2 regions of the Monoglobus pectinilyticus genome follow, and region 1 is predicted to be linked to the other one. Evidence: a T-box and tRNA genes for the amino acid it is inferred to sense, from the RefSeq annotation. Region 1 holds a T-box; the other holds one or more tRNA genes.

Region 1 (4,221 bases):
CCAAAAAAGACGACGGGGTGCGCTTTAGAAGCTCAATGTCCAGTTCATTTTTTACGTATTCGGACATATCAACGACTTTTTTATTTAAAAACCCTTCGATTCCGTTTCTCATACCATATATTTTTTCTACTCCCGCATCCTTTGCGGCTTTAAATACACCAACCAAACTTGAATTAATAACAGAGGTCGGACCCCCGGACTGACCTACAACAACATTGCCTTTTACCAAAGTGATTATCCCCTTTCGACTAATTAATAACTTAAACCCTAAATTTTTTCAATATTATATAAAATACCCTCTCTATTTTATAATTTAAACATCAAAAACATTTAGGAGATAATAAATAAAAATATTTAACATATTAAATAAATAATATAAAATTTATACAAATTATTATAGCAGATAAGCGCCTGATTTTCAATGTCATAATGGTAAAATTTTTCGCAGCAAAATTGGTAAAAAACACAAGAAACCTTTGTTTTTTTATTTAAAGTATATTTTAAGATATAAGTGGGAAATATATAATTGGGTCAATAGGCATTTTTTTATTTTCAATAACAACCGCAACAAATTTTAGAATAACGCCGCAGACAAAATACTAAGAATATAAGTATTTAAGGAGCTGAAGCTTTATGAAAGAATTTGAAAAAAGAAAAAAGCTTAAAGATATAGAAGGAAAGTTTAACCTCGGAAACGCCTGCAGCAGCGGTGACTGCACCGGTCTTATCCAGGTTGAGCCTATAACCGACGCAGAACTTGAGTCGTATTATGAAATTTATAATTTCGGCCCGCCTGATATATCTGAATAAAAGTTTAACTGTTTCCGGTAACCGTGATTAGGTTTATGCAGGCAGAACAAAAAATGAACAACACCATTAAAAACTGTAATTAAAACGGTCAGCAAAAAAACGGCCCCCTTATGGCAGAACAAAAACTACCATAAGGGGGTTTTAACAGTTATTTTATAATCTTTTTGTTATCTCATACTGTATACGTTCAGCAAATTCCTGAAAGGTCATACTTTCCGTTTGGTCTGTTGCTCTGTCCCTGACCGAAACGGTTTTATTTTCTGCTTCTCTTCCGCCGATAATCAGCATATACGGAACCCTGTCTATCTGCCTTGCCTCTCGTATCATATACCCTATTTTTTCGTTTCTGGAATCCAATTCACAGCGTATTCCAAGTTCCGACAGCTTCTGATATACTTTTTCAGCATATTCCAAATTTTTGTCAGATACCGCTAACACCTTTACCTGCACCGGAGCAAGCCAAACCGGGAATTTCCCCGCATAATGCTCTGTTAAAATACCTATAAAGCGTTCTATAGAGCCGAAACACACCCTGTGTATCATAACCGGACGCTGTTTTGACCCATTCTCATCTATATACTCAAGCTGAAAATTCAGCGGCATTTGAAAATCAAGCTGTATGGTTCCGCACTGCCATGTACGCCCTAAGCTGTCTTCCAAATGAAAATCTATTTTAGGGCCGTAAAACGCTCCGTCTCCCTCATTAACCTCATACGGCAGCCCTTTGCTCTCAAGCGCTGTTATAAGCGCATTTGTTGCGTTCTCCCAGTCCTCGTCGCTTCCCATGCTGTCATCCGGCCTTGTTGATAGTTCTACAGTATACTTAAACCCAAACTTTGTATAAACCTCGCTTATTAGGTCAATAACGCTGACAATCTCATCCTTAATCTGTTCTTTCTTCATAAAAATATGCGCGTCGTCCTGAGTGAAACAGCGAACCCGGAAAAGACCATGAAGCGCGCCGCGCATTTCATGGCGGTGAACTAACCCAAGTTCGCCCAATCTAATCGGAAGTTCGCGATAGCTGTGAGGTCTGCTTTTATAAACCAAAACGCCGCCCGGACAGTTCATTGGTTTGACGCAATAATCCTCACCGTCAATCCGCGTCGTATACATATTATCCTTATAATGCTCCCAGTGACCGCTGGTTTCCCACAAACTTCTGCTCATAATCATAGGGGTCGAAACTTCTGAATAACTGCTCCTGTTATGAATTTCGTGCCAGTACTCTATTAAAGCGTTTTTTAACTCCATACCTTTTGGAAGAAAGAACGGAAATCCAGGCCCCTCGTCACTGAACATAAACAGCTCCATTTCTTTGCCGATTTTTCTGTGGTCACGCCTCTCCGCTTCCTCACGCAGTTTCAAATATTCCTCCAGTTCGGCCTGATTTTTAAAAGCTATTCCATTTATTCGGGTCAGCATCCTGTTATTCTTATCACCGCGCCAATACGCCCCTGACTGCTGTGTTATTTTAAAAGCTTTTAAAGCCTTTGTATAGCAGAGGTGGGGACCCACGCACATATCTATATATTCGCCCTGCTGATAAAAGCTTATTACGGCGTCTTCAGACAAATCGTCTATATGTTCAAGCTTATACTTTTCGTTTCTCTCTTTCAGCAATTCAGCCGCCTCTTCCCAAGACAATATAAACGGTTTTATGGGCAGATTTTCTTTTACTATACGGCGCATTTCATCTTCGATTTTTAAAAGGTCCTCGTCGGTAAGCTTTGTATCTCCTAAATCCACATCATAATAAAAACCACGTTCTGTCGCCGGCCCAAAAGCAAAATCGGCTTCGGGGTAAAGCCGTTTTATTGCCTGAGCCATTACATGCGCCGCAGTATGCCGCAGAACATGAAGCTCTTGCTCCGGCTCGCATTCTTTTACAGTTCCGTCTCTCTCAATAATCTTCATAATAATCTCTCCTAAAAATTATTAAACATAAAAGAAAAGCACCCTTGAACACATAGATAACCTATGTGTCCTAAGGGTGCATAAAGTTCAATGCACGGTTCCACCTCAGAATTTTAACTTTAGGTTCAATCAAACCCTATCCTTTAACGCAGGCGTACGGCAAATCTTACTATAAGTTCAGATATGCGGCTCCGGAGTGGTTTTCACAAATATCTTCCATAAGGGACTCTCAGCAAACGTCCCTCTCTCTGAATGGTTAATAAAAGCTACTCTCTCCTTCTCAGCTTTTCTATTATGTTTTAAGTAATTATATCATGCGCTCTGCTGTTTGTCAACTCTTCTTAAACTAAGTAGACTATAGCTATCTGTTTCCAAACTTATTAAAATACTTCTTGGTTTCTGACGCAATAACGCCGCTTAAAGCCACTATCGCTATAAGGTTAGGAAGCGCCATAAGACCGTTAAATATATCGGCTATTGTCCAAACGGCAGATATGGTCATATAAGGCCCGAAGAAGACAGCTAATATGTAAATCCATCTATAGACCTTTACAGCCTTTAAATTTCCACCCGAAAGATACTCCAGACACTTTTCACTGTAATAATCCCAGCCGAGAATAGTAGTAAATGCAAAAAATACCAGACACAGCATGATTATAAAGGCCGGCACTGCACCGGGCAGAAAAAACAGTCCATTTTGAAAAGCGTATGTAGTAACGCCTACCCCCTCAAGCGCCAATTCAGGTCTCCATGCTCCGGTGATAACTATACACAGTCCGGTCATAGTGCAGATAACGATTGTATCAATAAATGTTCCGGTCATAGTGACAAGACCCTGACGCGCCGGTTCCTTTGTTTGGGCTGCCGCCGCCGCTATAGGCGCGGAACCCAAGCCCGCTTCGTTTGAGAATATTCCTCTGGCTACGCCTTTCTGCATAGCCAAAACCATTGCCCCAAGCATACCTCCGGCGGCTGCTTTAAAACCGAACGCTCCGGCTATAATCTCCCCGAACGCCGCCGGTATCGCCTTTATATTTACAATAAGAATAATTACGCAGACCGTAACATATAAGATTGCCATAAACGGAACGACAAATTCTGATACTGTTGAAATTCTCTTTATTCCACCGATGATTACAAGTCCTGTACAAACAGTAACAATAATTCCGGTTATAATAACAGTCCATGAATATTCCATTCCGAATATTTTAACCGTATTGCTCATGTTAGGGTCAAAAAAATTGTTTACAGCAGAAGATATTCCATTTATCTGAGTGAATGTTCCAAGTCCCAGCAGACCCACGCAGACGCCGAAAAACGCGAACAACTTTGCCAGCCACTTCCACTTTTTGCCCATTCCGTGTTCTATATAATAAAACGGGCCGCCCAAAACATGTCCGTCCGGCTCAATCACCCTATACTTAATCGCCAAAAGACCCTCTGAATATTTTGTCGCCATACCAAACAGTGCGGCAATAACCATCCAAAAAAGCG
Region 2 (4,221 bases), 770 kb from region 1:
GTAAAATAGAACGGTTAAAAAAGTTTATTGAATATAATAATTTAACTTGTGAGCTTGTGTATTATGATGATAGGGAATTATACGAAAAATGTATCGATTCGGGAGATGTCGACCTGATTTACGGCAGTGACGTATATATGAAAGACGGGTATAATGTTGCCGTTAAACTTGACAGCGACCCGTATTATTTGGTTACGTCAAAAGATAAGCCTGAATTATGTGAACAGTTATCAAAGGCGATGGAAGAAATTTATGCTGCGAATCCAAATTTTGCAGAGGAACTCTATAATAAATACTTTCCTGATAAATATATAAATTCCATAACTTTTACTGATGAAGAAGATAAATTTATAAAGGAATGCGGAACTTTAAAAGTTGCTGTTATAAGAGACCGTTATCCTCTGTTTTATGAGAGCGATGGGAAAAAAAGCGGAATCGTACCGGAATGTTTGAAACTAATTTCTAATCGGACGAATCTTGATTTTGAATATGTGTATGCTGATACATATAGTGAACTTGTTGAAATGGCAGCATCCGGAAAGGCGGATATAATCGGAGCCTTTATGAATGACGATACATCTGCGGATGATTTGGGGCTTATAAGAACTGCCGGATATGCTGATTTAGACTCAATTATTTTGAGAAATAAACAAAGTTTTGACAAACAAGACGGTCTTACGATGGCTGTACCCGAAACTCTATCCTTAAAGACTACGGGAAAAAACGATTCTATTATCAGGTATCCTAAGTATGAAGACTGTATGGAAGCTGTAAACAATGGCTTGGCGGATTATACAAGAATGCCTGCTTCTTTTATAGAAGGTTTTTATACAAAGGATTATTATGCTAATATGACCATTGTAGCAGATACAAATATTCAGGAAACACTGACTCTAGCAATGAAAGCTCCTGCAAATGTGCAAATGTATTCTGTCCTGAGTAAGGCTGTTAATAGTTTTAACGATGAGGATAAAGCCCATATTGTGTCACAGCCAAATTTAAGTTTACCTGACGGTGTAGTTACACTTAAAACTGTCCTTTATACTAATCCTGTTCTCGTGATTGGTATATGTGTCGGTTTTGTGTTTATTTTGTCCTTAATGGCTGTTTTGTTTATATTCTACAGTATGCGTACAAAAATGATGGCTGTAAAGCTTGAAAAAGCGGAGGAGACCAGCCGGGCAAAATCAGACTTTTTATCCAGAATGTCGCATGAGATACGAACGCCTATGAATGCTATAATAGGGCTGACAAATTTGGCAATATTAAGCAGAGACGCGACTCCCGCATTAAAAGAGGATTTAAATAAAATTGATTCATCCGCTAAATTCCTTTTGTCTATTCTTAATGATGTTTTGGATATGTCTAAAATTGAAAGTAAAAAAATGACGGTTGAAAATTTGCCTTTTGATATGTATGAATTAATTGAGCAGATAAAAATTATGTTCGTCCCACAGATAAGCGAGAAGAATTTAAATTTTGACGTAACTTGTGAACTTGAAGATACATGTTATTTAGGGGATAAAATGCGTATAAATCAGGTGCTTGCGAATTTGATGTCTAATGCTTGTAAGTTCACCGACAGAGGGGGCAGTGTTTGGCTGTCAGTTACAGAGTCAAGAATTAACGAGAATAAATCAAAGCTTAAATTTAGTGTAAAAGACACAGGCGTGGGTATAAATGAGAAAGATATTGATAGGGTTTTCAATTCTTTTGAACAGGCGGAAGGAAGTAATTTAAGAGCTCCCGGAACAGGACTAGGTCTTTCTATAAGTAGCAGTCTTGTAAGTTTAATGGGAGGAGATTTAAAAGTAAAAAGTGAGCCCGGCAAGGGTTCGGAATTTTATTTTATCATAGAACTTCCAATATATAGTGGCAAATTGAGTGAACCAAATAACGTAGCTGATAAAACAAAAAATATTGTTTTAGATGAAAATATTTTGAAAAATATGCGTGTTCTGTTAGCAGAAGATAATGATATAAACGCCGAAATTGCCACAGAGCTGTTAAAAATGAAGCAAATATCCGTGGATAGAGCTCCAAATGGACAGGAGGCTGTCAATATGTTTGCAAAAAGTTCGGACGGCGAATACAGTGCTATTTTGATGGATATAAATATGCCTGAAAAAGATGGATTGACTGCTGCAGCTGAAATTCGCAAAATGAATAGAAAAGACTCGGCTGAAGTTCCTATTTTGGCAATGACCGCAAATACATTTAAAGAGGACAGAGAGAAAGCGGCAGAAGCTGGAATGACAGGATTTTTGCCAAAACCATTTGACGCTGAACAGCTTTATAAAACATTAACAGATTCAATCTTAAAAAAGTAAAAATTAAGCCCGCTGCCTAAAGGCTGCGGGCTTTTTTCGTGGAGCCGATAAGCGGAATCGAACCGCTGACCTATTCATTACGAGTGAATCGCTCTACCGACTGAGCTATATCGGCAACAACGATAAATATTATATATTATTTTGTTTAAAATGTCAAGTGCAATTTTTAGATGTCAAAATCAGCTTATTTTAGAAATTTATAAAGTTATTCGTCCAGCTTGTCTTTAACATAGTTGGACACAAGTTCTTCCAAGATTTCATCGCGTTCCAGTTTGCGGACCAAACTTCTTGCGCCGTTGTATGACGTTATATAAGACGGGTCACCTGACAAAATATATCCCACGATTTGATTTATAGGATTATATCCTTTTTCAGACAGCGCTTGGTATACAGACAGTATTATTTTTTTAGGGTCAGCACGTTCTGTTTCAACATTAAATTTAACTGTTTCCTGATTTTCCATAGTTTTCACCTGCCTTTATATTAAATATATTATATTGATTATCTAAGTTCAGCGCCTAAGCAATTTTTAAGTTTTTCAAGTATATTATTTAGGACGTCATTTATTTCGTTATCAGTAAGTGTTCTGTCAGGAGCTCTAAAGGTTAGAGAATACGCAACGCTCTTTTTATTTTCTCCTACCTGCTGTCCTTCATATACATCAAAGAGTTTATAACTTTCTAAAATTCCGTGTTTTGTGTCATTTAATATTTTCTCTATTTTGCCAACGCTTATTGACTTATCTATAACCAGCGCAATGTCACGGTTTGAAGCCGGGAATTTTGGAAGAGACTTATATTCTCTTTCGAATGTTGAAAATTCCATTATGGTGTTAAAATCCAGCTCTCCGCAATATATATCGGTGTCAAGCTTAAAGTTCTCGGCTATGTCAGGGTGAAGCTGACCGATTGTTCCGATAATTTTTCCGCCCGCGCATATTTTAGCACATCTTCCCGGATGGTATGCCGGCGACTCTGTGTCGGCTTCAAACTCAGCGTTTTTGATACCAAGGTCATCAAGAAGATTTTGCACTATTCCTTTAAGATCAAAGAAATCTACATCGCCGTACATACCCAGCGCCACAACAATTTTCTCGTCAGGAAGTTTTTGATTTTCAACCGGAATATAGGTCATACCCAGCTCAAATATTTTTGCTTTCGGAACCCGGCGGTTATAATTAATCTTTAAAGTTTTGATTACCGACGAGAGCATATTGGTTCTCATGATACTGTTTTCTTCGCCAAGAGGATTGATTATTTTGACAACATTATCGGCCGGTACCTTTGTCATTTCAAATTCCTTGGGGTCAATAAAAGAGTAAGTCATGGTCTCATACATACCATATGCAGTCAGAAGCTCTCTTATGCAGTCTTCGGTTTTTTGTTTAAGTGTTTTTCCGCCGATTGTTACTCTTCCCTTCATCATGGTAGTAGGAAGATTGTTATATCCATATATTCTGGCAACTTCTTCGGCTATATCCGCCATTGTTTCGATATCTCCGCGGAATGTCGGAACTTCAACATTTGAACCGTTAACCTCAAATTCCAGTCTCTTTAAATATTCAGCCATATCAGAGGCCGGTATATCAGTCCCCAAAAATTTGTTCATTTTTTCAGGTTCAAAAGGCAGAACTGTTTTAGTCTTTTTGATTGGATATATATCTATACAGCCTCCTATAACTTCCCCGGCGCCCATTTCCTCAATCAGTTCACAGGCACGGTTTATAGCGTTTAAACAGTTTTCAGAATCAAGTCCCTTTTCAAACAGAGCTGAAGCGTCAGTTCTCATTCCCAAAGATTTTGCTCCACGCCTTACAAGTATAGGATTAAAGTTCGCGCTTTCAAACAGAACGGTTGTGGTAGTATCGGTAACTTCAGTGTTGGCTCCGCCC

The links. The T-box of region 1 lies ahead of thrS (threonine--tRNA ligase). A T-box ahead of a tRNA ligase gene usually reads a tRNA of that ligase, here a tRNA-Thr.
Region 2: it encodes a tRNA-Thr, which carries the amino acid that the T-box ahead of thrS (threonine--tRNA ligase) is inferred to sense. The anticodon was not compared.

Annotation. Positions count from the first base shown of each region.
Region 1 is NZ_CP020991.1:1,147,855-1,152,075, forward strand. It holds gene B9O19_RS05130 (6-phosphofructokinase) at 1-235, opposite strand, end outside; gene B9O19_RS11830 (hypothetical protein) at 634-810, shown strand; gene thrS (threonine--tRNA ligase) at 964-2,727, opposite strand; T-box leader at 2,797-3,018, opposite strand; gene B9O19_RS05140 (alanine/glycine:cation symporter family protein) at 3,089-4,221, opposite strand, start outside.
Region 2 is NZ_CP020991.1:1,917,668-1,921,888, forward strand. It holds gene B9O19_RS08090 (ATP-binding protein) at 1-2,330, shown strand, start outside; tRNA gene B9O19_RS08095 (tRNA-Thr) at 2,370-2,445, opposite strand; gene B9O19_RS08100 (IreB family regulatory phosphoprotein) at 2,536-2,793, opposite strand; gene pheT (phenylalanine--tRNA ligase subunit beta) at 2,832-4,221, opposite strand, start outside.